One region of the Bacillus sp. JK106 genome, then DNA from elsewhere that is predicted to be linked to it. Evidence: riboswitches for the same ligand, from Rfam matches in the RefSeq annotation. Region 1 holds a riboswitch; each other region holds the start of a gene.

Region 1 (8,000 bases):
TGGGTTCGATTCCCATCAATCGCCCCATATTATCATTGGGCTATAGCCAAGCGGTAAGGCAACGGACTTTGACTCCGTCATGCGTTGGTTCGAATCCAGCTAGCCCAGTTGCATTTTTTAAAAAACAACAGCATAAGATGTAATAAGTTCTTTTTACATGTTGCGGAAGTAGTTCAGTGGTAGAACATCACCTTGCCAAGGTGGGGGTCGCGGGTTCGAATCCCGTCTTCCGCTCCAAATTACGGCGGCATAGCCAAGTGGTAAGGCAGAGGTCTGCAAAACCTTTATCCCCGGTTCGAATCCGGGTGTCGCCTTTCTATTGCCGGGGTGGTGGAATTGGCAGACACACAGGACTTAAAATCCTGCGGTAGGTGACTACCGTGCCGGTTCAAGTCCGGCCCTCGGCACCAATTTAACTTTGGACGCACCATGTTAAATTGGTCATCAATTTTCACATTATAAAACATATATGAGAGTGATTTGCATATTGCAGGTCACTTTTTTTATATAATAAAAGCGTGAAGACTATCAATATAAGTTTCTTGCTTGTATCGTATATACTGCATTACCATTTGAAAAAACTTTACTAAAACCATTGACACCTTATAAAATGCATGTTATATTTATATACGTCGGTTGAACACGACGCATTACATGCCGGTGTGGCGGAATTGGCAGACGCGCACGACTCAAAATCGTGTTCCTTCTGGAGTGCCGGTTCGACCCCGGCCACCGGTATACAAAGGCTTCTACATATTGTAGAAGCCTTTTTTTTGTATGAAAATATCCTCCAAGGCTTGTGAAAACATGATACCTGCAGCAGGAGGAGCTGGATTCGGCGCACCGTGCTTATATTAAGGAAACACCGATTCGGCCGTGGAGTTTAATCTTTCCGATCGGCTGCTTTTGCTATTAACACTGTTTCTCAGCTGGTGGGGCGGCCATTCAAAAGCGATATGCTTGAGGTCATGTTAATCGCATTATTGGCAGCGGTTATTGCAGCATTAGCTCTTTTTATGTTTCAGCGCTTTCCTGCAGGCGAGCTTGTTACCCATTTTATTAAGGGCGGAAACGAATTGGTCAACGTTATTATTATGTTATCGCTGATTTGAGCCGTAACAGCAGTAGCTGAAAATCTGGGATTCTCGAAATATGTTACTTCTCATTTAACATCATGGATCCCTCATATGTTTATTGCGCCGTCTCTTTTTATACTGGGGGCTGTTATATCCTATTTTATCGGGTCATCCTGGGGGACTTGGGACGCTGGCGGTTCAGTTACATACCAGCTTATTATTAGCGATCGGGGCCGTGTTTGCGAGCGGAACATTTGGTTTGCTTCTCCCCTCAGTGATAATACGGTGTTGGGGATCAATGTTGTGAAGTATGCCCGTTCGAAGCTTGTTCCGGCGATTATCGCCGCGGGGATCTCCGTTATGTTATACGGTGCGTATTTCAGATAATAAATACTTTTTGAAGGCGTTATCCGAAATTGGGATAACGCCTTTTTAATGAGCTGTTATACTTGAGAAAAAAGAGGTGATGACATTGAAGCAGATTATTACAATGGGCGGCGGGGGGTTTTCAATGGAGCCGGATCATCTTGTGCTGGATCAGTATATTTTAGAGCAGTCGGCGCGGTCAAAGCCGAAAGTTTGTTTTTTGCCGACGGCAAGCGGAGATTCGGAGAATTATATCAGCAGGTTTTATCAGGCCTTTCAAAAGCTGTGGTGTGAGCCGGATCACTTGTCGCTGTTTAAACCGCCGGGTTCTGATCTCAGATCCTTTCTCATGAAGAAAGATATTATATATGTCGGCGGCGGAAATACGCGCAATATGCTTGTCTTATGGAAAGAGTGGGGGCTTGACCTTATTCTTCGTGAAGCTTGGGAAAACAGCATCATCTTGGCGGGTCTCAGCGCCGGAGCGATTTGCTGGTATGAAGAAGGAGTGACGGATTCAGCGGGGGATTTGCGAGAGTTAAGAGCTTTAGGATTTTTGCCGGGCAGCTTTTGTCCGCACTATGACGGAGAAGCGGAGCGCCGGCCGGTGTATCACCGCCTGATTTCCGAAAAGAAACTCAGGGCGGGCTATGCCGCTGATGACGGCGCTGCGCTTCATTATAAAGACGGTCAGCTGTTCCGGGCTGTCTCTTCCCGGGAAACCGCAAAGGGTTATCGGGTTTTTAATACCGAAGAAGGCGTTCGGGAAACAGAGCTTATGACCGTCCCGTTATCTGAATTTTGATAATATGCTTTTTTTTGTACACAACTTATGTTACGATGAGAGCGAAATCAATAGTTACTGGGGGTGCCCGTCTGAGCGGGCTGAGAGAGAAGCGGCGGCTTCTTAACCCTTTGGACCTGATCTGGTTCGTACCAGCGTGGGGAAGTAAAGGTTTTATTATTGTTGATGAAAACAATAATAGTTTCTTTCTGACTGCAAAACCGGGTTCTTCTTTGAACCCGGTTTTTTTGTGCTGGTGCTGAGCTTGGTTCTGTTATTCAAATGATAAAGGAGAGATTTGTATGCAAAATCAATCAGTACAGCAAGCGAACATTTCCATTATGTCGAGCTTTTCCGGCAGTAAAAAGGTTTATGCAGAAGGTTCTTCGCCCGACATACGAGTGCCGATGCGGGAAATCAGCCTTAGTCCGACAACGGGGGCGTTCGGGGAAGAGGAGAATGCGCCGGTCCGTGTTTATGATACGAGCGGATCGTATACAGACCCGGATGTACAGATTGATATTCATGAAGGTCTGGGGGCGCTCCGCACAAAGTGGATTACCGGGCGTGGAGATGTAGAAGAATATAACGGCCGGACCGTGAGACCTGAAGACAACGGCTATAAAAAAGAGGGCCGTGCCGCCGAATACCCCGGCCTGCAGCGGAAACCGCTTCGGGCCAAGCCGGGGAAAAATGTAACACAATTGCATTATGCGAGAAAAGGCATCATTACGCCGGAAATGGAGTTTATCGCAATTCGCGAGCATGTGTCTCCCGAATTTGTCAGAGACGAGGTAGCCAGCGGCCGGGCGATTATTCCTTCTAACGTCAACCACCCGGAAAGCGAGCCGATGATTATCGGCCGGAATTTTCATGTGAAAATTAATGCCAATATCGGCAACTCGGCTGTTACATCTTCTATCGAAGAAGAAGTCGAAAAAATGACGTGGGCGATTCGCTGGGGCGCCGATACGATGATGGACTTATCCACGGGAAAAGACATTCATACGACGCGTGAATGGATTATCCGCAACTGCCCCGTGCCTGTGGGGACGGTGCCGATTTATCAGGCGCTTGAAAAAGTTAATGGCATTGCCGAGGATTTAACGTGGGACATTTATCGTGACACATTGATTGAGCAGGCGGAGCAGGGCGTGGATTATTTCACCATCCATGCCGGCGTATTGCTTCGTTACGTCCCGTTAACGGCCAAACGCACGACGGGAATCGTATCCCGCGGCGGGGCGATTATGGCGCAATGGTGCCTGGCTCATCATCAGGAAAGCTTTCTGTACACGCATTTTGAAGAAATTTGTGAAATCATGAAGACCTATGATATCGCTTTTTCACTTGGTGACGGGCTTCGTCCGGGTTCGATTGCGGATGCCAATGATGAAGCGCAGTTTGCGGAATTGGAGACTCTCGGAGAATTGACGGAGATTGCGTGGAAGCACGATGTGCAAGTGATGATCGAAGGACCGGGTCATGTGCCGATGCATAAAATTAAGGAAAACATGGACAAGCAGCTGGAAATTTGTAAAGAGGCGCCTTTTTACACGCTCGGCCCATTAACGACGGATATCGCTCCGGGCTATGACCACATTACTTCAGCGATCGGCGCGGCGATGATCGGCTGGTACGGGACGGCGATGCTTTGCTATGTCACGCCGAAGGAGCATTTGGGGCTGCCGAATCGTGATGATGTAAGAGAAGGCGTCATTACGTACAAAATCGCGGCACATGCCGCAGACCTTGCTAAAGGGCATCCGGGTGCACAGATCCGTGACGATGCTCTGTCTAAGGCGCGGTTTGAATTCCGTTGGCGTGATCAATTTCATTTGTCACTTGATCCTGAAAGAGCAATGGAATATCATGATGAAACACTGCCGGCTGAAGGCGCAAAAACGGCTCACTTCTGTTCGATGTGCGGCCCGAAGTTCTGCAGCATGAGAATTTCTCAGGATATTCGTGATTATGCGAAGGAAAACGGACTTACTGAAGACGAGGCCGTCAATGAAGGGCTGAAAGAAAAAGCAAAAGAGTTTGCAGAGAAGGGAAGCCGCTTATATCAATAAAAGAAAAGATGAAGATGGAGTGTGTCCATCTTCATCTTTTTTAGAAAAACGGTGAACGGCGAAGCGGCGGAATGCTCTGCTCGAAGCGGAATATATTTTCCGGATCATATTTCGTTTTGATTTGACGGAGGCGGTGAACATTTTCTCCGTAATACGTTTGCAGCCAGTTTCTGATTTCTCTATCAGGCCAATTCACATAATCTCCCATCGTTTCTCTTGATAGGGACGTTCTCAGTCCTTCGATCCAGCGGACATTTTGTCTTTCTTCTTCAGCAGATGTCCAAGTTGTAATATATTCTTGGGCAATGATTGCGTTGCGATAGTAGAATGCCGTTTGGTCCGGAGCGATCCGTCCGGCCGCCCCGCCGAGAGATTGCTGCCAGACACTGGCGTTTTCGTTCGGAGCGTGCTCTAAATAGCGCTTTAAAGTGGATATTGCGCGTGTTGATAATGGTTTTTCAATAAAGGATCCTGACCGCTTCATCTTTTGCGGCTGATTGCCTCCCGGGCTGTTAAAAAAGGCTGCCGCTTTAATAAATGGCACTGTCTTGACCATGCCGCTTGTCGGTTTTCCCGCTTTCATTAACGGAGCCAGCAGTTCTTTCAGCTCCTCTTTTGTCCCGGTAAATTGACCGAGCGCTTCTATGCGGTTGACTTCCTTAGGCCAAAACTGAATTGATGAGGTAAGCCGGTTGTCTGTAAATGGAGCCCAGCGCTGCCACGTGTTAAATACTTCCTCAAAATCATTCCAGCCCCAAGTGACAGAAAAAACAGACACGCACGAGATCGGCACGGCTTTAAACATCATGGATGTGACAATGCCGAAGTTGCCTCCCCCTCCGCCCTGAGATGCCCAAAATAGATCAGAGTGCTTTGAGCGGTTGACCGTGATCAAGTCAGCACCCGCTTTTTCGTCCGCTATGATCATTTCGAGCTGGAGGAGACGATCGCAAGTCAGTCCGGCAGTCCTTGTTAAATATCCGATTCCTCCCCCGAGCGTCAGCCCCGTGATTCCCACATTCGCAATGGTTCCCGCAGGAAGGGTCAAGCCGTACCGCCAGAGTGTCCGGTAGACTTCCCCCAATTCGGCTCCCGCTTCAATCGAGACCAGCCGCTTATCCTCATTTACTCTTATTTTCTTCATTTCACTGAGATCAATGACTAGTCCGTCATTTAGCAGAGAAAAATTTTCGTAGCTGTGTCTTCCGCCTCTGATACGGAAAGGCACATTGTTCTCACGCGCCCATCTCACCGCATTGAGGGCGTCATGTTTGTTTTGACAAAACACAATGATGTCTGGATATCTTTGCAGGCTTAAATTGATATTGGTTCTTGCAGCATTATAGTCCGGGTCATCTTTTTTGACGATGCGACCGGTCAATGTTGTCTTTTCCACATTCTCACTCACTTTCACTTGTAATCTGCTATGTTTTCTAGCATATGCGGAAAAATGAGAGAGTGTATGAGGAAAACCCCCGGAAGGACACGATATTTTAAATTATAGTTGACAGGTAGGGATTGTATGAATTAACATAATCATTACATATTTCCAAACGATGGCTGATCGGATCACCGAAGGCTCTTATCTATTAAACAGATAAGGGCCTTTTTTGCGTGAAAGTCATTAAATGAAAAGCGGAGGGATGAAAAGTGGCGTTAAAAAAGGTATCACATGTGCGCAAAAAGAGCAAAAAACGGAAAAAGTACAGAAAACACACATTGAATTTCGAACTGCTTGTAGAGAAAAACAAACGGGAGATTATGAGAAATGAGGAACAGATGGAGCAGATTTATATAAAGATAGATGAAAAGCATGCGGGGGTTCGATAAAGATGAAGGGAAAATGGAGGATAAAAACAACGGTACTCGCGCTGTCGGTATCCATCATGTTATCAGGGTGCGCGTTAGGGAGTTCCGGGGAAGAACCGTCATCTGCGGCTGATAAAAAGGAAGAAACACGTATCGCCCATGTCAAGACAAAGGAATTTAAAGCTTCTCATCCGGCGGCGATTCCCGCTAAATCGAAAGCCAGAACTGACACTTTTGTTGCTGGGATTTCCGCGCCGGGCGGCGTGTTTCTGCCGTACTTCTACGAAAACGGCTGGGATGGAAATGCGACAGATCCTATTTTTGAACCGTTAGTCAAACTGGATAAAACGGGGAAGCCTGCTCCGGCTCTTGCGGAAAGCTGGAAAATTTCCAAAGATCAGCTAACATACACGTTCCGTTTAAGAAAAAATCTCGTTTTCAGCGACGGTTCACCGTTGACCGCAAAGGATGCCGCATTCACTTTAACACTGCTGCATGATCCTGCATACGCGGGCTATGAAGATATCACCACGGCTTATATTAAAGGCGGTAAGGCTTACAAAGAAGGAAAGGCAAAGACGATAGAGGGCATTCGCGTCCTTGATGACAGAACCATTCAAATTACGACTGAGAAAGTCAGTGCGAAGTCGCTGCTTCTTTTGGGCGGGCAGGTGCTGTCAGAAGCTTACTACGGGAAGAAATATCAATTCGGCAAACTGGACTATTTAAAAGAGCTTTATGCCAAACCGCTCGGAGCGGGACCTTACCAATTTACAGAATACCTTCCGGGACAGGAAATACGCTATCAGGCTAATGAACACTATTATGCCGGAAAACCGAAAACGGAAAAGCTGATTTATAAAATTATCGATCCGTCAACTTCCCTTCAGCTGTTTGAAACGGGTGACCTTGATTACGCTTCTTTCTCACCTGATGATGATACGGTTCAGCATTTAAAAAGTCTCGGTTTTGCCAATATAAGCGTATCTGTCGTGAATGATTACGGGCTTGTATACGTCAATCACAAGCGTCCGCCTTTTCAAGATAAGAAAGTGTCCCAGGCGCTTATTTACGGACTTGACCGTCAAAAAATCGTCGATGTCCGCTTTAAACGCTACGGAGAGGTCGCGAATGTTCCGGTGTCTCCGGTTTCGTGGGCTTATGATGACAAGGGTGTCAATCGGTACGCGTTTAACCCTGAAAAAGCCAAAAAGCTTCTTGATGAAGCAGGCTGGAAAACGGGCAAAGACGGTGTACGTGAAAAAAACGGCAAAAAGCTTGAAATCAGCTATTACACATCTAAAGCGGATGATGATTTCATCCCGATAGCGAAAGAAAATTATGCGGACATCGGAATCTCATTAAAACCGGAAGTGATGGATTTTAATACAGAAGTAGCGAAAATCAATGACAAACAATATGACCTTGCCGCCGTTTCCACCTCGCAGATTCTTGATCCGAATGACACGGTGGAAAAGCTGGCTTCCGGCCATCCCAATAATGTGACGGGGTATTCCAATCCGAAAGCGGACCGGCTGATAGAGAAAGGAGCCGGCACGCTTGATATCAGCGAAAGAAAAGAGATTTATCACCAGCTGTACCGGGAGCTCGGGGAAAACCCGCCTTACATTCTGATTCATTACCGTCAGAGCGCAAGGGCGGTCAGCGGAAAAATAAAAGGGCTTGAGCCTGACAATTATTCTGGAATCAGTTCAAGTCTCTCAAATGTCTCAATTCGATAGAACGGTTGGGCAAAATACCCGATGCATCCTGGGGATTTTGCCCTTTCAGCGGAAAGGAGGGGCTTTTTATGAAACGGTATGCCGCAGAACGATTCATTCAAATGCTTGTGATCTTATTCGGTACGTCCTTTATTATTTTTTTCTTATT
Region 2 (8,000 bases), on a different contig from region 1:
CTCGAATGTACAGCTCTTTGCCGGGAATGCAGCTTGAAGGAGACAAGCATGGACTCCCTTCAAAAAATGAAATTGCTGCTTATCTGAAAAAATATGTTGAAAGATTTGAAATCCCGATCCAATTACGGACAGAAGTAATAAGTGTCCAAAAATTAAACAACTATTTCTTAATAAAAACAAACCGGGAAGAATATCAAACGAAGAATCTGGTGGTGGCCGCAGGCCCTTTTCATACCCCTAACATTCCATCAATATCAAAAGATGTAGCCGGTCATATTCGTCAATTACATTCTTCACAATATAAACATTCAAAACAACTGGAGCCTGGGAATGTACTGGTAGTCGGCGGCGGGAATAGCGGGGCTCAGATAGCTGTTGAATTATCCAAAGAAAGAGTTACATATTTGGCTTGCAGTAATAAACCGGTTTATTTTCCTTTATGGATTGGAAAAAGAAGCATTTTTTGGTGGTTTGATAAATTAGGAGTTTTACATGCAAGTCATACATCAATATTAGGCAAGTTCATTCAAAAGAAAGGCGACCCCATATTTGGGTATGAATTAAAACATGCAATAAGACAGAAGAAGATCATCTTAAAACAAAGAGTCATAGCCGGAAAGCAGAATGAAATCATTTTTAAAGACTCATCTTCAATAGAAGTAAACAATGTTATTTGGGCAACTGGTTTTAAGAATCCGCTTTGGTGGATGAAAATAGAAGGTGTTTTGGATAAGGAAGGCCGAATTATACATCACCGGGGTGTTTCAGCTGCGGAGGGATTGTACTTTATTGGTTTGCCTTGGCAGCATAGGCGAGGTTCGGCGCTGCTTCAAGGTGTAGGAAATGATGCTGAATACATTGTAAAACAAATGAACGGTGGATAGACTGAGGAGAGCAGTAACTTACGGGTTTACTGCTCTTTTTTGTGTTGAATACGTCCATTTATGTGACTGTGGCTGTTTTAATCGGCTTGTGGAACAGAAAACACAATATCTCTTGGTTGTCGGACTGGTGAGTGCATACCCCGGGCAGGTTTAAGTTTCTCGGCTGCAACAGTGTTACCAAGAGTTACAGGCCTTTGGTATTTTTTATGCAAACGGGTTTTGTGGCCAAAACGATTCTGCTAACTTCAGTCTTTTAGGCTGAACAAGGGAATTCCTTAGTGTGGCACACTCTCATTACAAAACGCATAGGATAATATCACAAAAATTTAAAATTGCGGGGATGAAAAATGTATTATATACCTTTTTCGCATCAATATTATTATTGTGTGAACGTACCGATGTATAGCGATGGAAGATCTGTTTATTGGACTGTTCCAAATAACTATGATCCTTCATACGAAGATAGAAACCTTCTCTTGAAAGATTATGGACCAAAACCATTTGTCGTGAATATCAATAAAGCCGCAAAACAAAACAATACGTTCCGTACGGCCCTATGGACAGGAAAGCATTTTCAAATTACTTTGATGAGTCTTGGCATTGGAGAAGATATCGGTTTGGAGATCCATCCTAACGTAGATCAATTCTTACGGATTGAGCAAGGCCGAGGGCTAGTTAAAATGGGCAAGAGTAAAGATCATTTAAGTTTCCGAAGAAATGTCTATGATGATTATGCCATTGTTGTCCCTGCCGGCACGTGGCACAATGTGATTAATACGGGTAATACGCCGTTAAAACTATATTCAATTTACGCTCCTCCCAACCATCCGTTTGGTACAGTTCATGTGACAAAGGCCGATGCAGCGGCTGCGGAAGATTAGTATAGGATTCCAGAGGACTTTGCTGCTGCAAAGACTATAAAAAAAATCGTATTGGGACAGCATGATCAAATATAGCGATTGAATGGCTGAAACACAAAATATTAACGTTTCAGCTTGTCATAGTGCAGTTGATGCGATGCTTTATTCCACAACTTTTCAACAGCAAATGTGGTTTTTTGTCTGACCATTTTAATTGATTGGCAGTCAGTGAACATGAATTTGTAATAAATTTATCCTTGCTCCTCCTACTAAGCGGCATTAACTGTCAAGTTTCTGTTTCTCTTCAAACCATTTGCGAAGCTGATTAATATGAGCTTGATGATATCTATTATGGTCTGCCATATGCCATATTCCCCATTGAATGGTTGCTTGTTTATCTGCTTCATAATCTACTGTGTGATTCAGCTGATCGTCAGTTAGCTGATAACAAACAGACTTAAACATGCTGAATACTTCTTCATAATCAGTGAGAATTTGTTTTAATGAAACACCGGAAATGAAAGGGATCTTATTGTTCTGATCTAACATTGGTCCATACTTCTCTTCAAGCTGCTTTGGTATCGGTTCACCCTTTATTCTAAATATCCAGTTGAGATCAACATATGCTAAGTGTCTTATTAGCTGAGCTGTACTATTGTATGTTTGATTTGGTCCTTTATAATCGATCTCTTGCTGTGACATGTCTGACACAATGGATATTAAGCGGCAGTAATTTTCATTAACGGCAGAATACAGCATTCCCACAAGATGATCCATGTGCGTTTCACCTTTTAAATCTAAAATCATAAAACCCCGCCTCATTAGTACAATTTTTATATTTAGTTTGCCTTATTACTCTTATTTGTCAAGCAATCCAAAGAATGAATCGCTATAGGATGAAGCAATGAAGCAGGCTCTCTTTGCCTGCTTTTTTTTGTGTGTCGGCCTTTACATCTGACATGTTGAATTATCTGAAACTGTACCTTTTTAAATGTCAGACAGTGTTATATGATACTCTGCAGATATTCAAGAATATGTACTTGGAGGACATTCTCATGCGAAATTTTAATGTTGCTATCCCTACGCCTTTTCATGAAGATGAAAGTTTATATTTAGAAGGATTTGATGCTATTGTCGAACATTTGAAAAACAGCGGTATTAATTCGTTACTCATATGCGGCACGACTGGTGAACAGCATTCACTCAGCATAGATGAGCGCCTTCAGATCATTGAGTATGTTAATCAGCGAAAATTTGAAGATGTTGAACTGATGTTCGGGGTTTCAGCCGTAAGAACCAGTGATGCCGTCAAACTGATGAAACACATTGAGAAAACCAATATTGATTCTGTATTGATTGGTTTTCCTCCTTATATAAGACCGACACAGCAGCAAGCCGTTTATTACGTTGACGAACTTCTCAGTCATACCTCTAAAGAGGCTGTGCTTTATAATAACCCCGGCCGGACCGGTTTTAATCTGAGTGAGAAAGCGCTTAAAGACTTAATAAGCCGGCATCCCGGGATAAGGGGGCTGAAAGAAGGAGGAGACGTTCTGCGTCATAAACAAACAGAGTTCCCTGATCACTTTATTTTGTTTGCGGCAGGGGACGTTGAATTTCCGAAGATGCTGAGTAACGGGTGTAACGGCCTGTCAAGCATGGCCGGAAATGTCTATCCTGAAGAAATCAGAGAAAGCTTCAGCATCTTATCAGAAAATAAACCGATCAATCTGGATCGAATAAACGATCTGATTGATGAAGTGACAAATCATCATACTGTCATGAATATAAAAAATCACTATAAGAAGATTGGGATTCCAGCAGGCAGCTGCCGGTCACCTATGATATCAAGTTAAGTGAAGTGTATTTTTGATCATAGGCATAATCAAAAGGAATGTATTCCGGCGGTGATACGGCTTCACGGAAGAAAATGACACGCTTTATTATGATTCATTCATCAATTGACTTCATATTATTTCATTTGATAACATAAATTGGTTATTGTCATTAAAAAAGGATACCCGTTTTTATAAGAAGGAGTCATAACGTTGCTGAAAAGGTTTTTTCTTGTTTTTCTTACGCTGATGATGTCTATATTTGCTGTATTCGCGGCGGCTGAAGAGTCTCCCGGCGATCGTGTCATTTCTTTTGACGAGCCTATGATTTTATTGATCTCACTCGGAATCATTTTATGTTTGTTCATTCCGCCATTCGTCATGTCCTTTTTTAGCAGCTTGGTTGTGAGAATCATATCCGGAGTCTATCAATGTTTTATCGTTCTCACGTTTGCGGGCCTCATTCCGATTGGATTTCTGATTCCCCATGGCTTTTTGACAATTCTTGCTGCCGTTCTGGGGACTTTGGTCAGTTCAGCGAGTGTGGCCGTGACCTTATTCGTTGGCAGGAAAAAAGAGGCCGGAAGGTTTTAAAACTAGTGGGTAAGCTGCAATATTGAAGAGGAATCCCAGTGATATCCGCAGCGCTTTTTGCCGGTCATTGTTTGACTATTTATATGGAATAGCATAGAATTAAAGTAAATATTTATAAAAAGTCACTAGGGGAGCTTTAATAGCTGAGAAGAGACAATACGTCCTGACCCTTTGAACCTGATTTGGTTAATACCAGCGTAGGGAAGTGAAAAATTAGAGAGATTCTTTATCTTATCTATATTTAAGCCACTTTCCATAGAGGAAAGTGGCTTTATTTATTTTGAAAGGGTGATATGAAGTGGCGACGAAAAAAGTTTTTCTGGCAGGGCCTTTTAAAAGTTTAGTAGATGAGAAAACTGGATTGATGAGTACGTATGAGAGAGGAAAGCTGGAATCATTAATTTCCTTTTTTGAGAATGAAGGATGGCTGGTTCATAATGCTCACAAGCGGGAAGGGTGGGGGAAAGATTTCATGACACCCCTTCAATGCACTAAAATTGATTTTGATGAAATAAGCACTTGCGACCTTTTTGCAGCATTCCCCGGATCACCCGCTTCTCCCGGAACACATATAGAAATTGGATGGGCTTCTGCCTTGAAAAAAAAGATCGTGCTATTTCTAGAAAAGGACAAGGATTATGCTTTCTTAATTCAAGGGTTAAATGCAGTGGCGGATGTTGAGTACATCAGCTATAAAGATACAGATGATTTATTAGAGAACATTAAAAATATCTTTGCAGCATATAAGGCGGAATCTCAATGAGAAAGAGAACTTTTCATGAAGCATATACGGAAACGCTGTATGACATCTATCACAACCCTGAATTTTTCAATTCACCGCGCGGACAAAAAAGCAGAGAACAATTGAACTACCATCTGACTCTGGAAAATCCAATAGAACGTGTCACTTATTTATCCTCAAGAAAAACCAATATCGTGTTTAATTTTGCTGAAGTGTTATGGTATTTATCGGGGAGTAACGACTTAGATTTTATCAGTTATTACAATAAAAAAATGCCTTCATATTCAATGAATAAAAAAACATTAACAGGCACTGCGTATGGGCCTAAAATATTTGAATTCGGAAATGCAAAACTAAATCAATGGAATAGAATAAAAAATCTTTTGACACAAGAAGATATTGATTCAAAAAGGGCATTTATTCAAATATTCGATGCTTCGGAACTCTTCGTTTCAGAAAATATAGATGTTTCCTGCACAATCGGTTTGCAGTTTTTTGTGAGGGAAGGCGAATTATACATGTCTTCTGTCATGCGTGCAAATGATGCTTTTCGCGGGATGATCAGTGATCTTTTCTCATTTACCTTCATGCAGGAATTAATGGCCAGAGAACTGCGTTTAGAAGTCGGAGAATATTTTCATAATGCGGGATCAATCCATATTTATGATTCAGATCATGAATGGGCGAAAACGGTGCTTGAGGAAGCTGAAAATCACCATGATATTCCGGAATTTGAATTTCCGAAAATGCCTGAGGGAAATAACTGGCCGTCCATTGAAACAGTCTTAAAGTATGAAGAATTACTTAGGAAAGATCACATTTCTATGACAAAAAACGATATTGAAATGCTCGATTTACCTGATTACTGGAAACAGATTCTTTTCCTTTTCAGTATATACCAGCATATTGCATATAAACGGGATATGGATCATTCTCTATTTCAAAGTTTACTTCCTATATATCAATATTTCGTCAGGAATAAGTGGTCTCATTATTTCTCAATTGAGCAAAAGGAGGAAATTCAATGAAAACTTCATGGAAAGAAGACAGTGTTGCTGGTAAATTCGATGCTTATAATGACGTTTTAGAACAAACGTTAGGTTTTGAGTTTGTTTTTCGTACTTTTGATAAAGCGGAGATTAAAAAGGTGCTCGATTTCGGATGCGGTCCGGGAAAGGTAGCTTATAGGCTGGCTGACAGAATAGGCTGCAATGTGATCGCAGTCGATGAATCAAGGAAGATGTTAGATATAGCAAAGGCAAAAAGACAACATCCTCATGTGGACTATCATTTAATTGAACACGATAATCTTTCCTTCTTACCAGATCACTCGGTTGATGCTGCAATGGCCTGTTATGTTTTTATTAATACGGATAGTGACCAGCGTATCAAAGGTATCATAAATGAAATTTTTCGTGTGTTAAAACCAGGAGCTTCATTTGTCATACTCGATACGAATCCTGATTCAACCGGAATTGAATTTTCAACCTTCCGCAATGGAATACCGGGGAAAGAATATTCTTACGGAGAAGAAAGAAATGAATGGCTCCATGTTCCGGGACAAGCAGATTTAATTTTAAATGATTTTCATTGGCCGAAGTCAATGTATTATAAACTATTAACTCATGCAGGTTTTGAAAATGTAACTTTATCAGAACCAACGTTAAACGATATTGACCAAGAGCATGTAAAAGCCATAGAGAAAGAGTTTCAATTTAATAATTGGAAATGTGAAAAGGAGTATCCGCCTTTTGTCATTTTTAAAGCAGTGAAACCTGCCTGAAGGAGGAGTGTAAGTTGACGGATATTTATAAAGCGCTTTCGATTGCTGGGACTGATCCTTCCGGAGGGGCGGGAATTCATGCGGATTTAAAAACATTTCAGGAACAAAAGGTATATGGAATGGCTGTTATTACATCAGTTGTTGCACAAAACACACTTGGTGTGAAAAGTTTTGAGGAGATGTCTCTTCAGAATATATCTCAGCAAATAGACTGTGTCATGGATGATATAAAACCGGATGCTGTCAAAACCGGTATGCTTGCAAGTATAGGAATTATTGAATTGCTGGCAGAAAAGTTAAAAGACGCAAATATTCAATCGTATGTGATGGATCCGGTTATGATTGCTAAAAGCGGACATCATCTGCTCCATAAGGACGCCATTGATCATTTGAAGAAATTATTAATACCCCAAACAACTGTTATTACACCGAACATTCCGGAAGCGGAAGTAATCATCGGCAAATCAATCGAGACTGTACAGCAGATGCGTGATGCGGCGAAAGAAATAGTGGAGGTATACGGGGCGAAAAGTGCTGTCGTAAAAGGGGGGCACCTGAACGGAGAAGCCCGTGATATTTTGTACTTTGACGAGGACTTCGAGGAATTTGTTTCTCCCCGCTTTGATACAAAGCATACTCATGGAACAGGATGTACATTTTCAGCTGTGATAACTGCAGAGCTTGCAAAGCAGCACAGCATACCGGAATCAGTGGCAACTGGAAAGGAATTCATTTCAGCAGCCATTAAACATCCCTTAGGAATCGGGAAAGGACAAGGCCCTACAAATCATTTTGCGTATCGCTCAACTATTAACCAAGAGACAACCGCTTAAGGAGTGTTACGATGATCTCCAAGAATTATGATGTATTTTTATTTGATTTAGACGGAGTGATATATATAGGAGATAAAGCTTTACCAGGAGCTGTGGCCTCTTTAAAACGACTCCGTGAAGAAAAGAAAGCCATTCGCTTTTTAACGAATGATCCTTGTGTTACAAGAGAAACGATTGTGAAACGCCTTCATAAACTGGGGATTTCAGCAAGTATTGATGAAGTCGTTACTGCGGGGTGGGCAACAGCTGATTACCTTGTCAGTGAAGGAATAAAGAAGGCATATATATTGGGAAATGACCAACTTAAAAGTGAAATTCAAAAGGCCGGTATTGATCTTACGGAAGATCAAGCGGAGGCTGTTGTCATTGGATGGGATCAAAATATTACATTTCAGGATGTGCATAAGGCAGTAAACCTCATCCGCTGCGGAGCTTCATTTATCGCTGCAAACGGGGATAAAACATTTCC
Region 3 (6,664 bases), 410 kb from region 1:
GAATGTGTCAACCTTAAATTTGTGATTTCAGCACATGCCTATAAAATAAACGGAATAAAGGCATAAAACCCTTATTCCGGCAAATCGCTTTCATCCTCTTCTGAAAGGAAATGATAGGATTCATGCAGCATGAGCGCGTATTCCCCTTCTTTCGTCGGGTGCGGTACATACTCAGCCTCGTTGATATACTGCTCTTCCCTTTTCTTCATATGACAGACCTCCTTTTCAATTTTAGATTGTCCAAAAGAAGCTCCGTTATCATAGGAAAGAAAAAATCACTTGCGGGGCGGGACATGCAGCTATATTTTTCGGATCGTGAAAAAGTTCCTAAGCAGCCACGGGCCCGGTTTGAAACCGAGCGTTAATTGCCACGCGCCGATCGCCTGCAGTCCGAACTCCCGAACGAGAACCATTTTTTCACTCATGCTCCGTACATCCTCAAACCACACTTCATGCGTTCTTCCATTTTCATCAGTATACCGGAAGTAAGGGGAACGCTCCTGCTGGGAATAACGGATCATTGATTGATGCTTCATCGCCGTTTCCATGGCGCGCTGATTGGAGATGGCGGATCCGATCGTTCCCGGACGGTACGGAATCACCCAATCATACCCGTACAGCGGAACACCGAGAATCACTTTTCTTCTCGGCACCCTGCTGATGGCAAAATTGATCGTTTGCCTGACCTCTGTTAAAGGCGCCACGGGTCCCGGCTCACTGCCGGCGTGGTGCCAGTCGTACGCCATAATGAACATATAATCGACGACGGCTCCGATTCCGCCGTAATCATATCCCCTCAGCCACGGCACTGCATCACTTGTTTTCGCCGGAACCGATATCGTTAACGCGAGCTGATGCTCTGAAAGCCGGGTTTTTAACTGCCGGAGAAATCCTGTGAAGAGATCCCTGTCAGCTTCTCTGACCCGTTCAAAATCGATATTTACACCGCCGTATCCCTTTCTTACGGTTAAGGAGACGATATTGTTGACGAGATTCGTTCTTGCCGCCGGATTTTGCAGCACTTGATGGGCTAATTCCGGACTGAATCCCCCTTCTGTCAGATTCGTAATGACGGCAAGCGGGCGCACTCTGTTCTGCCATGTGGTTTCTATTGCGGTTCTGTCGTTTAAATCGTTCATGATATCTCCGTTCGGGCCGAAATGATATTCAAACAAAGAAATCGCCGAAGAATACGGCGCAAAATCATTAATGAGCTCTCTATCCGCTTCAGGCGTCCGAATGACATAAAATTGCAGGGTTCCCGCAAGATAGTTAGAGATATCAGGGATCTTCACTTTCATACCCGTCCGCAGCCGGTTCGGCGGAATATCCGGGTTTGCCTGCATCAGCTTCATCTGCGGCACATAAGCCTTACCTGCGATAACGGCATACGTATCATTCGGCTGAACCGTATATTCATTAATGGGGATTAAAAGCGCCTGTCCCGGCACGATATTCGTTTCCTCAAGCCCGTTGACGCTTCTGATGCTGTCAACAGGATATCCGTACTTTCTGCTGATGGAAAATAACGAGTCGCCAGACTGCACTGTATGAACAAACATAGATGTCCTCCGTTTCCTTTTGATCAAAAGGGGTCTTCTTATCTTTATGAATGATCCTCCGGTCCGATTCCAAACTCTGTTCGGAGAAAGGCTGTTTACAAATCAGACATGATCAACTATGATGATGTCATCATAAAAAACTGTATAGGAAACGCACTAGGGGTGCTGTTATCGGCTGAGATAAAACATGCGGCAGGCGTGTTTTGATCCCTTATAACCCGATCTGGATAATACCAGCGTGGGGAAGTGCAGATTGACCGGAGCGCAGGGTTTTTCCCCATGCGTTTTCGTTCTGCTGCTGCATATTCCCTCGGATATGCAGTTTTTTATTTTTCATTAAAAAACGGGGGAGGACACCGCAATATGAAACTTACGATCAATCGTCTTTCGTAAAATCAACTCTTCATACAAACAACTATCCGATAAGAAAGCAGGAGATCACAATGAAAAATTGGAAAATGAGAGAAATTGTCGTCATGTCCGTCATCAGTGTTGTATTTGCTGTCATTTATTTAGTATCAACTCATGCAAGCAATATAGCGGCAGGATTTTTCGGCCGGATGAGTTATGAACCGATTTACGGTATCTGGTTTATCGTCTCTGTGATTGCCGCGTACATTATTCAAAAACCGGGAGCGGCTCTCGTTTCTGAAATCATCGCCGCGTTTGTGGAGTGCTTACTCGGAAATCCGTCAGGACCGATGGTGATTCTGATCGGGATCGCACAGGGAATCGGTGCGGAAGCGGTCTTTTTAGCGACACGCTGGCGGGTGTATACCCTGCCCGTGCTTCTTTTATCCGGTATGGGGTCTTCTGTGACAAGCTTCATTTATGACTTGTTCGTTTCCGGATACTCTGTTTTGAATCCGGGTTTATTAGCCGTCATGCTTCTCATCCGTCTGGTCTCAGGTGCGCTTCTTGCCGGCCTTCTCGGCAAAGCAATCAGTGATGCGCTGGCTTACACAGGAGTGCTGAACGGCATGGCGCTCGGAAAACAATTCAAGAAGAAAAAGAAACAGGTGAACCAAGATGCAGGCATCTGAACCCCTTCTATCGGCCAGCTGTCTTACCTTTTCTTATGATCAGGATGAAAAGCCGATTTTTCAAAACGTGTCCTTTCAGCTCCGCAAAGGAGAGCGGGCTTTATTGCTCGGGCCGAGCGGATGCGGCAAAAGCTCGCTCGCTCTCTGTTTAAACGGTCTGTACCCGGAAGCATGCGATGGGGTTCAATCAGGAACCGTTTCTTTATACGGAACACCTCTTTCACATCTGACAGAACCCGCCGCCAGATCCATCGGCGTCGTGTTTCAAGATCCGGACCAGCAGTTTTGCATGCTATCGGTTGAAGATGAAATCGCCTTCGGTCTGGAAAATTTGCAATATACAAAAGAAGATATGGACGCGATTATCGATGACGTTTTAGAAAAATTAGAGATCACTCATCTGAAAACGCGAGCGATCGCTTCGCTGTCAGGCGGTTCAAAACAAAAAGTGGCGCTTGCCTGTATTATTGCGATGGAACCGGAACTCATTATTTTGGACGAACCGACGGCACAGCTTGATCCATATTCCGCACGTGAATTAGTGCGGCTGATCAAAGATCTTCAAGCAAAAAAAGGCTTCGGCCTTCTCGTTATCGAACATCAGCTTGATCACTGGGCGCCGTGGATGGACAGGACGATTGTGCTTGACGAAACGGGTCAGAAGGTGATGGACGGAGAGACGGATGTTATCTTTGAAACCAAGATTGAAGAGCTGATGCAGCTCGGCATTCCGATTCCGCGTGTGATCTCATTGCAGGAGCACGTCAGCATTCCTTTTACATTGTGTAAAGAAAATCTGTTTCACGAACCTGTACCATCTCTGCCTGAACCCAGGCCCGTTGCGCTTTCGGCAGAAGACGCGCTGAGCGTTCACGGGCTGTCATTCTCAAGAGGAGCAGACGTCATTTTTCAGGATGTGAGCTTTTCCGTAAAAAAAGGTTCAATCACCGCGATTGCCGGCCCTAACGGAACAGGAAAATCCACGCTCCTTTCTGCCGCGGCCAAGCTCATCCGTCCGCTGGGCGGAGACATCAAAATAGGCGGCAGACCGATTGATTCCTATTCTGAAAAAGAGCTGCGGCGGCAGATCGGATATGTTTTCCAGAATCCTGAACACCAGTTTGTCACAGATTCCGTCATTCAAGAGCTGATGTTCGGTTTTGAAAGCAACAGAGCCGCAAAGGAGAAAGCTCTTCAGCTGTTAACCCGATTCGGCCTGAGACGCCATGCCTCACAGCATCCGTTTTCTTTAAGCCAAGGACAAAAACGCCGGCTCAGCGTCGCGACGATGCTTATGCACAATGTGAACGTTTTGATGCTTGATGAACCGACTTTCGGACAGGATGCCAAAACGGCGCGGGAGTGTATGCAAATGCTCCGTGAGATTCAAAAGGAAGGAACGGCTGTTTTGATGGTGACACACGATATGGAACTCGTCTCGGATTATGCCGACACGATCCTTGTGCTCTGCGGCACGAAACTGGTATTCCGGGGAACTCCCGACGCTTTGTTTTCTGATAACATCGGGATCGCCGAGCAGGCACATTTGGCTTTGCCGCTGCGGTATGAATGGATGAAACACGACAGGAGGCGGAGAAATGAACTTGCGGCTGGAGGCTGTTAACCCGTCAATAAAGGCGGCGGCTGTATTGTTATGCGTCATTATGCTGTCGTTTATTTATAATCCGTACACCCCTGCTTTGTTTTATATCATCATTGCGGGAGGCGTCCTCTCAGCGGGGCGTGTGCCGCTGAAAAAATGGCTGCTGTTCACGATTCCGTTTGTCATTCTGGCCTTCGGTTCTTTATGGACTGCCGCCGTATTCGGAAACGTCCCGACAACCGGAAGCAATCTGCTGTTTAAGCTCGGGCCGATTGCCGTCAACAGTGATAATGCGGCGCTCGGGATTTCTATCGCGTTTCGTATTTTATGTTTTTCTGCTTTGTCGATGATGTTTCTTTTTACAACCGATCCGATTCTGTTCATGCTCAGTCTGATTCAGCAGTGTAAGCTGCCGCCCAAGCTTGCATACGGCGTTATCGCGGGATTCCGGTTTCTCCCTCTTCTGAAAGATGAAATCCTGATCATCCGGCAGGCGCACAGAATCAGGGGTGCGGCGTCTGATTCCGGGCTGAAAGAAAAGCTCTCCGCCTTCAGGCGCTTCACCATTCCGCTATTGGCAGGCGCAATCAGAAAGGCGGAACGCACGGCGATCGCGATGGAATCTAAAGGCTTTACGGGGAGCCGAAACCGCACGTTTTACAGAACTGTTACTGTGCGCCGCGCCGACTGGTGCTTTTTCCTGCTCGTGCTTCTGTTATTCGGCGCAAGCTGGCTCATTTCATTGTTGTTTGTATAAAAACAGGCCGCCGGAGTGATTCGGCAGCCTGTTTTGTTATGTATGTTATTGATGATAATTGAGAGCCTGAGCGAGATTGGACTTGACCGTAATATCTGAGAAATTAATGCCGAGCTGTACGGCGGTTTGAGCGATTTCCGGCCTGATTCCGGATAAAGTGGACGTGACGCCGATCAATTTCAGCGCCTCAATTAATTTAAAAATCTGATGCGCCACCATCGTATCGACAACCACTACACCCGACAGGTCAATTAACAGATGTTCAATCAGCCGTTTTGCACATGTGCTCAGCGTATTCTCAAGAATGAATTTGGCGCGCTCCGTGTCAATATCGCCGACAAGCGGCAGCAGCGCCGTCCGTTTGCTCAGCGTGATAACCGGCGAGCTTAACTCCAAAATCATTTCTCTTTGCGCATTCAGCTGCATTTTTGAGTTATGCTCAGCATGATCGACAAACGTGTAAATCGTAAAATCAAATACTTGTGCAATTAAATTCTCCCATTTCTTCCTTTCTCCCTGAGCAAACGAAGATTCATGTTTATCGGCAAACGCATCATAATAACTGATGTATAGTCTCCGGTTTCTCATGAATTCACGGACCACATACTGGACGGGAGTATCCAGATGCTTCTGGTCTTTCGCAAGCTCAATCACCCACCGCTCGAACTCTTCTAAAAATTCTTTTTCCGGCATGATATACATTTTATTAATATGCCGGTAAAATTCTTTATCCTGCTCCGTCAGTTCTTCTGTGATGACGGGATTTGTCAAAGAATAAATCGAATTAGGATCCGAATCTTCCATCGTTTCGATCCACTCTTTCGCAATTTGATCCACTTGTTCTGAAAAATAGCTGTATAATGCTTCACTTATCTTCATATCTCTTCTCCTTTCCCATTTCCAATTATAGCGTCAGCGGGTCATGAATGAAAATGAAAGCTGTTAAACTATCCATTTATTTGAAATTTTTTAGTACGATAGATTACGCCTTTTTTATGAAAATGCTTCAAATGACTCTTTCCGGCCGGCATGCTCTGCCATAAAATAGTAGCAACACCCTTGTATCCACTCGCAAGCATAAAAAAGGAGGGCTTTTTTATGAATGGTGAAATGCATTTGATTCCTTATGTCACGGATGAACAGATCATGGATGTGAACGAGCTTCCTGAGGGGATTAAAGTGATTAAGGCGCCAGAGTTGTGGGCAAAAGGGTTTAAAGGCAAGGATATTAAAATCGCGGTGCTTGACACAGGCTGCGACATCAATCATCCTGATTTGAAAGACCGGATTGTCGGCGGGAAAAACTTCACCGATGATGACGGAGGCAAAGAAGACGTGATTTCCGATTACAACGGACACGGGACACACGTTTCCGGAACGATTGCCGCCAATGATTCAAACGGCGGAATTTCGGGTGTCGCGCCGGAAGCAAGCCTTTTAATCGTTAAAGTTCTCGGCGGTCAAAACGGCAGCGGCAAATACGAATGGATCATTAACGGCATCAACTACGCCGTTGAACAAAAGGCGGACATTATTTCCATGTCACTCGGCGGGCCGAACGATGTGCCTGAATTGAAAGAAGCCGTCACAAATGCGGTAAACAGCGGTGTTCTGGTCGTTTGCGCGGCAGGAAACGAAGGCGACGGAGACGAGCGTACAGAGGAACTGTCGTATCCGGCCGCTTACAACGAAGTGATCG
Region 4 (8,000 bases), 660 kb from region 1:
AAAAAACTTTTGAAAAAAGCGCTTGAGCAATTAAATGATAGAGAAAAGCAGATCATGGAACTGCGATTCGGGCTTGTCGGTGAAGAAGAAAAAACACAAAAAGATGTAGCCGACATGATGGGGATTTCACAATCTTATATCTCCCGGCTCGAAAAGCGGATTATCAAAAGACTGAGAAAAGAGTTTAACAAAATGGTGTAAAATTTTTTCCATCTGACAGCCCTTACTGCTGCAAGGATTGCCGCCGCCGGATGTTTATTTCTGTAAAATGGCGGTGCATATTTTTCCCACCCGAGGAGATACTTAACGTTGTACAGCAGCTCCTAGTGGGAGGGAAAAACGTGTCAAGAAATAAAGTCGAAATTTGCGGGGTGGATACCTCCAAATTACCGGTGCTCAAGAATGAAGAGATGAGAAAGCTGTTTAGGCAATTGCAGGATGAGGGCGATGATTCAGCGAGGGAAAAGCTTGTAAACGGCAACCTGCGCCTTGTCTTAAGCGTCATTCAGAGGTTTAACAACAGAGGAGAGTATGTTGATGACTTATTTCAGGTCGGCTGCATCGGACTAATGAAATCCATTGATAATTTTGACCTAAGCCATAATGTTAAGTTTTCAACATACGCTGTACCGATGATCATCGGAGAAATCCGCAGATATTTGCGGGATAACAATCCGATCCGCGTCTCGAGGTCGCTTCGCGATATCGCATATAAAGCGCTTCAAGTAAGAGAGCGGTTAATCAGTGAGACAAGCAGGGAGCCGACAGCAGAGGAAATCGCCAAAGTTCTTGAAGTGCCCCATGAAGAAATTGTGTTTGCCCTTGACGCCATCCAGGATCCGGTTTCACTGTTTGAGCCGATTTATAATGACGGCGGCGATCCGATCTACGTGATGGACCAGATCAGCGATGAGCGCAACAAGGATACACAATGGATTGAGGAGCTCGCTCTGAAAGAAGGCATGAGAAGACTGAACGAACGGGAAAAAATGATTTTGCGAAAGCGCTTTTTCCAAGGGAAAACCCAAATGGAAGTCGCTGAAGAAATCGGGATATCCCAAGCTCAGGTCTCAAGGCTTGAAAAGGCAGCCATTAAACAAATGAATAAGAATATCCATCAATAACGGAAAAAGCCTTTAAACTTTGTTTAAAGGCTTTTTTCATGCGATGGTTTACGTTTGCAAAAAAGTGATGTATTCTAATGTGTAAAAGTTTTTAGAAAATTTAAATAAAGTAAACGGGGGAAACTGCAATGATTTTACAGCTGGACAGTGTGTCATTAAAAAGAAACGGGAAATGGATTTTGAAAGATATCAACTGGCGCGTTGAGAAAAACGAAAATTGGGTGCTGTACGGATTAAACGGAGCCGGAAAAACGGCTTTGCTGAATATGTTATGCTCTTATTACTTCCCCACTTCAGGAGAGATGCAGGTGCTCGGCCATCAATTCGGCAAAACAGAGCTCGGTGACAGGCTCAGAAGGAAAATCGGCCTTGTTTCGGCAGGTCTTCAGCACAAATTATATGCCGCGGACTCCGCTTTTGAAATCGCCCTCAGCGGCGCGTACGCCTCAATCGGGCTGTACGAAACTCCGAGTGAGCAGGTAAGGGAAAAAGCGATCGGTCTTCTGAAGGATTTGGGCGCCATCAGTTACGCCGACAGACGGTATGAAACATTATCACAAGGGGAAAGACAAAGAGCGCTGATTGCGCGGGCGCTTATGGCTGATCCGGAACTGCTGATTTTGGACGAACCCGTGACGGGTCTTGATTTTATGGCAAGGGAGCAGCTGCTGGACACGATTACGTCGATCGCCGAAAAAGAAAATGCACCGTCCATCCTTTATGTCACCCATCACGCTGAAGAAATTCTGCCGGTATTTGATCAGGCGCTGCTTTTAAAACAAGGCGAGGTGTTCGCCTCCGGGAAAATCAGGGACATGCTTTCTGACGAGCGGCTTACAGCGTTTTTCGATACGCCTGTCAATGTCTTATGGAACAATGGCCGCCCGTTTTTAACACGTGCAAAAGCGGCATCATCCGTCAAATAACATCAATTCACCCTGGGGGTGCTGCTGACATGCAGCTGAGAGAGACGTTGGTCTCAACCCTTAACGGACCTGATCCGGATCATGCCGGCGGAGGGAAGCGGTGAAAAAAGCGGAGGAAGATCCGTTTTTTACCCGTTTCATTTTAATGAAACGGGTTTTTTGATACAGCCAAAGGGGAGATTTCCAATGCATCAGATTGATATGCTGTTACACCAGGCGGATAAACGGCGGGGCGATTTAATACAAATAGCTGAAAGGTTGATCGCCTTTCCGACACCGGCTCCGCCTGCAAGAAATACAACAGAAGCCCAAAAGTGGGTGGCCGGCTTTTTAAAAGAAACGGGCTGCTCGGTCGATATGTGGGATGTGTATCCGGAAGATCCGAATGTAGTCGGTGTTTTAAAAGGGACAGATTCAAGCAGGCATCAAAGCCTGATTTTAAACGGACACATTGATGTGGCAGAAGCCGGGGGCGAAGACTGGAACTCTGACCCGTTTCAGCCGCTCGTAAAAGACGGCATGCTGATCGGAAGGGGCGCCGCTGATATGAAAGGGGGTTGGGCGTGTGTTCTTTTCTCTCTGAAGCTGATCCATGATGCCGGCATTAAGCTTCCGGGCGACCTCATTGTACAGTCTGTAATCGGAGAAGAAGTCGGCGAGGCGGGGACGCTGGAATGCTGCAAACGCGGCTATCACGCGGATTTTGCGGTTGTCGCGGATACGAGCAGCCTGCATATTCAGGGGCAGGGCGGTGTCATCACCGGCTGGATAGAATTGAAAAGCAAACAAACATTTCATGACGGCATGAGGCGCAATATGATTCATGCGGGCGGAGGCACATTCGGAGCGAGCGCCATCGAAAAAATGGCGAAAATCATCACTGCCTTGGGAGAGCTGGAGCGTCACTGGGCGGTAACGAAAAGCTATCCCGGCATTGCGCCCGGCACCAATACGATCAACCCCGCCGTCATTGAAGGCGGAAGACACGCAGCGTTTGTCGCCGATGAATGCCGGTTATGGATCACCGTCCACTTTTATCCGAACGAAACGCACGAACAAGCAGCTGCAGAAATCGAAGACTATATTAATCGTGTCGCTGACAGTGATCTGTGGCTCAAAGAAAACAGGCCGGTGTTCAAATGGGGCGGATCTTCGATGATTGAAGACAGAGGAGAGGTGTTCCCGGCGCTGGAAATCGATCCGCATCATCCGGCAGTTTCTGTCTTGGCTGCATCACACTCAGCCGTCAAAAAACAGGAGCCCGTCATTGATGTTTCCCAAACCGTAACAGACGGAGGGTGGCTTTATCAGGCCGGGATTCCGAGCGTCATATACGGCCCCGGCGATTTAAAAAACGCCCACTCCGTAAACGAGGAAGTGTCCGTTGATGAGCTTATGGACTATACGAAAATCATGCTGAGATTTATTCTCGACTGGTGCAGCCGCAAAAAAGATTGCCCGATGTGACAAGGTTCAGCCCGGCCGTTCATATAATAGGAAAAAGAACGGGCAAAGGGCGTGATACGGATGATCAGCATATCTGAATTTCAAATAAAAGATGTGGTAAACGTGTCGAACGGAAAAAAACTCGGAAGCATCGGGGATATTGATATTAACGTGACAACGGGAAAAATTCAGGCGATTATTTTAGGCGGCAGCGGAAAAGTTCTCGGTTTTTTCGGAAAAGAAGAGGAAATGATCATTCCTTGGCGAAATATAGTTAAAATTGGGGAAGATGTCATCTTAGTGCGTGTAAATGAACCAAAGGGGGGAGCGTAATCCTCCCTTTACTTGTAAAAAGCCGGAAATCTCAATGTTTCCGGCACATTTATTTATCTCATTTTTCAATCAGCCGCTAAACGTATGCTTAAAATTGTGTTAAAATGAGTGGGAAATTACGCTTTTTTAATGTTTGTCGAAAGGTTGGATCTCCATGAATACATATCACCCGTTTAGTCTTACCACCCCCTCGGCACTCATGATAGAAGACTGGAACTGTGTGAATCAGCTTAACACAAAGGTCATCGCCGGATTCACAACGAAAAACGGCGGTGTCAGCAATCCTCCGTATGAGTCATTAAATACCGGATTGCACGTCCGGGACGAAGCTCATGATGTTGTGACAAACCGTGAAGTCATAGCGTCCTTATGCGGTACTGATCTGGATTCCTGGGTGTTTGCCGACCAGACACATGAAAACCGCGTCCGGCGCGTGACAGCCGGGGATAAAGGAAAAGGAGCGAGAGACTATTCTTCCGCATTCCGCGGGACGGACGGGCTCTACACGAAAGATGCGAATCTTTTTTTGGCCCTTTGTTTTGCGGACTGTGTGCCCTTGTATTTTTATGACCCGGTGAAATCCATTATCGGCGCTGCCCATGCCGGATGGAAGGGGACGGTCAAACAAATCGGACGCATCATGACGGAACGCTGGGTAAACGAAGAAGGCTCCCGTTTAACAGATATTCAGGCTGTCATCGGTCCGTCCATCAGCGCGGGAAGCTATACAGTCGACGACCGCGTCATCAATGAAGTGCGGGCGCTGCCCTTTACGGCTGAATCCGCCATATGCGAAACGGAAAAAGGCCAGTATCAGCTTGATTTAAAAGAGGTCAACCGTCTTCTTCTGATACATTGCGGCATTCCGGAAGAAAACATTTCAGTCAGCGGTCTATGCACCGAACGAGAGCATGAACTATTCTTTTCACACCGCCGCGACAAAGGGAAAACGGGACGCATGATGTCCTTTATCGGAATGAAGGAGGCATAAGATCTTGCGTGTTGCTGATCAATTACGACATATAAACGAAAGAATAAACGAAGCATGTAACAGATCGGGCCGAAGCCCCGAAGATGTAACCGTCATCGCGGTTACAAAATACGTATCAGCTGAAAGGGCTCAAGAGGCCGTTGATGCCGGTATTACAAGTCTGGGAGAAAACCGGGATGCCGAGCTTATCCATAAGCAGGAAGTCGTCAAAGGAAGCCCGGAGTGGCACTTTATCGGCAGTCTTCAGTCCAGAAAGGTGAAGGCCGTCGTTGACCGTGTATCTTATATTCATTCCTTAGACAGACTGTCATTGGCAAAAGAGATTGAAAAACGGGCGCAGCATGCGGTTCGCTGTTTTGTGCAGGTGAATACTTCGCTTGAACCGTCTAAGCACGGTTTGAAAACAGAGGAGGTCATCCCCTTTATCAGAGAGCTTTCTGAGTTTAGAAACATTTCTGTAGAGGGCCTGATGACGATGGCTCCCCTGACAGACGATACAGAAACGATCAGAGCCTGCTTCCGGCAATTGCGTGATCTGAGGGATCAGGTGCAAAAACTGAATCAGACAAACGCACCGTGCCGGGAACTGTCAATGGGCATGTCAAATGATTATGAAATCGCTGTTGAAGAGGGCGCAACTTTTATCAGAATCGGCTCTTCATTAGTCGGAAATGAACCGGGGGGTGTAAACAAATGAGCATGAAAAATAAACTGAAAAACTTTTTCTCAATGGATGAGGAGGAGTATGAGTACGAATACATTGAAACAGAGCAGGATCATCAGGAAGAGCATGAACAGCAGAAAGATAAACAGCCTGCTTACGCTCAGAAGCCGCAGGGCAAGCAGAACGTAGTAAGCTTGCAAAGTGTTCAGAAATCCTCTAAAGTGGTGTTGAGTGAACCGCGGGTATATGCGGAAGCGCAGGAAATCGCCGATCATTTAAAGAACAGGCGGGCGGTTGTCGTCAATCTGCAGCGCATCCAGCATGATCAGGCGAAAAGAATCGTCGACTTTTTAAGCGGTACCGTCTACGCCATCGGCGGCGACATTCAGAGAATCGGTTCAGATATTTTTCTGTGCACGCCTGATAATGTCGACGTTTCCGGCACGATTTCGGAGCTTATAAATGAAGACGAACATCAGAGGTGGTAAAGCAGGATGATTCTTTATCAAATTTTTTCCGTTCTGAGTTATTTAATTTACATCTACTCGTTTGCCCTGATCATCTATATCTTTATGTCATGGGTGCCGAGTACGAGAGAAACGGCGGTCGGACGGTTTCTCGCAGCGATTTGCGAACCGTATTTAGAGCCGTTCAGAAGGATCATTCCGCCCATTGCCATGCTGGATATATCCCCGATTGTAGCGATTATCGTGCTTCGGTTTGCCACGACGGGGCTTTGGGGCCTATACCGCATGATCGCAATGTATACTTGAATGCGACAGTTTGATACGGGCTTGGCACCAGCCAAGCCTCTTTACATAGAAAGGAAAGAACATGAGCGATATTTACCAGCACTTCAGACAAGACGAGCGGCCTTTTATTGATCAGGTGCTTGAATGGAAACAGATTGTCCTGGACCAGTATCGGATGAAGCTGACTGATTTCTTAGATCCCAGGGAACAGGTGATTGTAAAAGCCGTTATCGGCGACGCCTGCGGTCTTGCGTTTTTCGGAGGATATGACAGAGCTGAGCGCAAACGCGCGATTTTATACCCTGAATATATGGAACCTGAACAGGATGATTTTGAGCTTCGGGCTTTTGACGTTCAATACGCTGAAAAATTCGTCAGCATTGACCACCGCTCTCTTCTCGGATCATTAATGGGGATCGGCTTAAAGCGGCAGAAATACGGCGATCTGATTTTCTCAGAGGCAGCCGTGCAGCTCATCGTCTCCGCTGAAATCGCCGATTTTGTCAGCACTCAGCTGACCAAGGCGGGCAAAGCGCCGGTAAAGCTTGAGAAAATCGAGCTTTCCGCTCTTCACATTCCCGCTTCAGATGTCGAAATAAGGGATGACACGGTTTCTTCATTGCGTCTCGACGCCGTCTGCGCTTCAATGAGCAGGCAATCCCGGCAGAAAGCGCAGGCGCTTGTGAAAAATGGGCTCGTTAAGGTGAATTGGAAAGCTATTGAAGATCCGTCTTATCAGGTTGCTGAAGGGGACATGCTCTCGATTCGCGGCTTCGGACGATGCAGTTTGGCAAAAGTTGACGGAAAAACGAAAAAAGACAAATGGAAAGTTACATTTGAACGGCAAAAATGAGTCGTTTTTTCAGTTTTTTTCTCCATCTGTGCCGTATTTGTTTTATAATGTGAACTAGATAACCGTACTGAAATGTAAAAATGGAGGTGGCAATATGCCATTAACGCCGAATGATATCCATAACAAAACGTTTACAAAAGGTTTTCGCGGATATGATGAAGATGAAGTAAATGAATTTTTAATGCAGGTCAGAAAAGATTACGAAATCGCACTCCGTAAAAAAACGGAGCTTGAGGCGAAAGTGAACGAGCTGGACGAAAAAATCGGCCACTTTGCCAATATCGAAGAAACGCTGAATAAATCAATTCTCGTAGCCCAGGAAGCAGCAGAAGACGTAAAGCGCAACTCGCAGAAAGAAGCGAAGCTGATCGTCCGTGAAGCAGAAAAAAATGCCGATCGCATCATCAATGAGTCGCTTTCCAAATCAAGAAAAATCGCAATGGAAATCGAAGAGCTGAAAAAACAGTCTAAAGTCTTCAGAACACGTTTCCAAATGCTGATTGAAGCGCAGCTCGACCTGCTGAAGAACGATGATTGGGATCATCTGCTGGAATACGAAGTCGACGCGGTATTTGAGGAAAAAGAATAATTTTCAGATTTTCTTGACATTCTCCGGCCCGTTCGAATATAATACGTTCATAAATTCAGATGAAAAGACGATTGAAAGGGACCGGCATGACTCAAAACAGGCTATAAAGCGAACCGGGGAAGGTGAAAGCCCGGGATGGCCGGAATCATGCAGATCAGCCCTTTAGTTTCCTTTCTGAACCGAGAGTAGGAAAGGACGTTCCATCACGTTACGATGTTCGAGAGGAAAAGACGGATGATCCGTTTTTTCTAAAAGGGTGGTACCGCGAGATAAGCTTTCTCGTCCCTTATGGGATGAGAGGGCTTTTTTTATTTTCTGAAAA

What was found. Region 1 has a riboswitch for thiamine pyrophosphate ahead of thiC (phosphomethylpyrimidine synthase ThiC). Riboswitches for the same ligand answer to the same signal wherever they lie in the genome.
Region 2: another riboswitch for thiamine pyrophosphate. It lies ahead of ACWJJS_RS17100 (TIR domain-containing protein); the one in region 1 lies ahead of thiC (phosphomethylpyrimidine synthase ThiC).
Region 3: another riboswitch for thiamine pyrophosphate. It lies ahead of ACWJJS_RS07730 (ECF transporter S component); the one in region 1 lies ahead of thiC (phosphomethylpyrimidine synthase ThiC).
Region 4: another riboswitch for thiamine pyrophosphate. It lies ahead of ACWJJS_RS08775 (acetylornithine deacetylase); the one in region 1 lies ahead of thiC (phosphomethylpyrimidine synthase ThiC).

The regions. Positions count from the first base shown of each region.
Region 1 covers NZ_JBSJQC010000002.1:3,783-11,782, forward strand. Annotated here, with positions in the region: tRNA gene ACWJJS_RS05495 (tRNA-His) at 1-27, shown strand, start outside; tRNA gene ACWJJS_RS05500 (tRNA-Gln) at 37-108, shown strand; tRNA gene ACWJJS_RS05505 (tRNA-Gly) at 163-237, shown strand; tRNA gene ACWJJS_RS05510 (tRNA-Cys) at 244-314, shown strand; tRNA gene ACWJJS_RS05515 (tRNA-Leu) at 322-410, shown strand; tRNA gene ACWJJS_RS05520 (tRNA-Leu) at 657-738, shown strand; gene ACWJJS_RS05525 (hypothetical protein) at 1,179-1,463, shown strand; gene ACWJJS_RS05530 (Type 1 glutamine amidotransferase-like domain-containing protein) at 1,549-2,247, shown strand; TPP riboswitch at 2,297-2,407, shown strand; gene thiC (phosphomethylpyrimidine synthase ThiC) at 2,529-4,301, shown strand; gene ACWJJS_RS05540 (FAD-binding oxidoreductase) at 4,342-5,697, opposite strand; gene ACWJJS_RS05545 (FbpB family small basic protein) at 5,952-6,131, shown strand; gene ACWJJS_RS05550 (ABC transporter substrate-binding protein) at 6,134-7,852, shown strand; gene ACWJJS_RS05555 (ABC transporter permease) at 7,921-8,000, shown strand, end outside.
Region 2 covers NZ_JBSJQC010000004.1:346,658-354,657, forward strand. Annotated here, with positions in the region: gene ACWJJS_RS17075 (flavin-containing monooxygenase) at 1-884, shown strand, start outside; gene ACWJJS_RS17080 (cupin domain-containing protein) at 1,232-1,765, shown strand; gene ACWJJS_RS17085 (DinB family protein) at 2,024-2,551, opposite strand; gene ACWJJS_RS17090 (dihydrodipicolinate synthase family protein) at 2,800-3,600, shown strand; gene ACWJJS_RS17095 (hypothetical protein) at 3,793-4,173, shown strand; TPP riboswitch at 4,291-4,394, shown strand; gene ACWJJS_RS17100 (TIR domain-containing protein) at 4,472-4,936, shown strand; gene ACWJJS_RS17105 (thymidylate synthase) at 4,933-5,943, shown strand; gene ACWJJS_RS17110 (class I SAM-dependent methyltransferase) at 5,940-6,698, shown strand; gene thiD (bifunctional hydroxymethylpyrimidine kinase/phosphomethylpyrimidine kinase) at 6,713-7,531, shown strand; gene ACWJJS_RS17120 (HAD-IIA family hydrolase) at 7,543-8,000, shown strand, end outside.
Region 3 covers NZ_JBSJQC010000002.1:410,612-417,275, reverse strand. Annotated here, with positions in the region: gene ACWJJS_RS07740 (transcriptional regulator SplA domain-containing protein) at 72-209, opposite strand; gene ACWJJS_RS07735 (glycoside hydrolase family 18 protein) at 300-1,562, opposite strand; TPP riboswitch at 1,711-1,824, shown strand; gene ACWJJS_RS07730 (ECF transporter S component) at 2,006-2,605, shown strand; gene ACWJJS_RS07725 (ABC transporter ATP-binding protein) at 2,592-4,229, shown strand; gene ACWJJS_RS07720 (energy-coupling factor transporter transmembrane component T family protein) at 4,204-4,965, shown strand; gene ACWJJS_RS07715 (STAS domain-containing protein) at 5,011-5,844, opposite strand; gene ACWJJS_RS07710 (S8 family peptidase) at 6,064-6,664, shown strand, end outside.
Region 4 covers NZ_JBSJQC010000002.1:660,332-668,331, forward strand. Annotated here, with positions in the region: gene sigE (RNA polymerase sporulation sigma factor SigE) at 1-201, shown strand, start outside; gene sigG (RNA polymerase sporulation sigma factor SigG) at 342-1,124, shown strand; gene ACWJJS_RS08770 (ABC transporter ATP-binding protein) at 1,253-2,050, shown strand; TPP riboswitch at 2,055-2,163, shown strand; gene ACWJJS_RS08775 (acetylornithine deacetylase) at 2,237-3,517, shown strand; gene ACWJJS_RS08780 (YlmC/YmxH family sporulation protein) at 3,578-3,829, shown strand; gene pgeF (peptidoglycan editing factor PgeF) at 3,984-4,820, shown strand; gene ACWJJS_RS08790 (YggS family pyridoxal phosphate-dependent enzyme) at 4,825-5,517, shown strand; gene sepF (cell division protein SepF) at 5,514-5,972, shown strand; gene ACWJJS_RS08800 (YggT family protein) at 5,979-6,257, shown strand; gene ACWJJS_RS08805 (YlmH family RNA-binding protein) at 6,319-7,089, shown strand; gene divIVA (septum site-determining protein DivIVA) at 7,184-7,678, shown strand.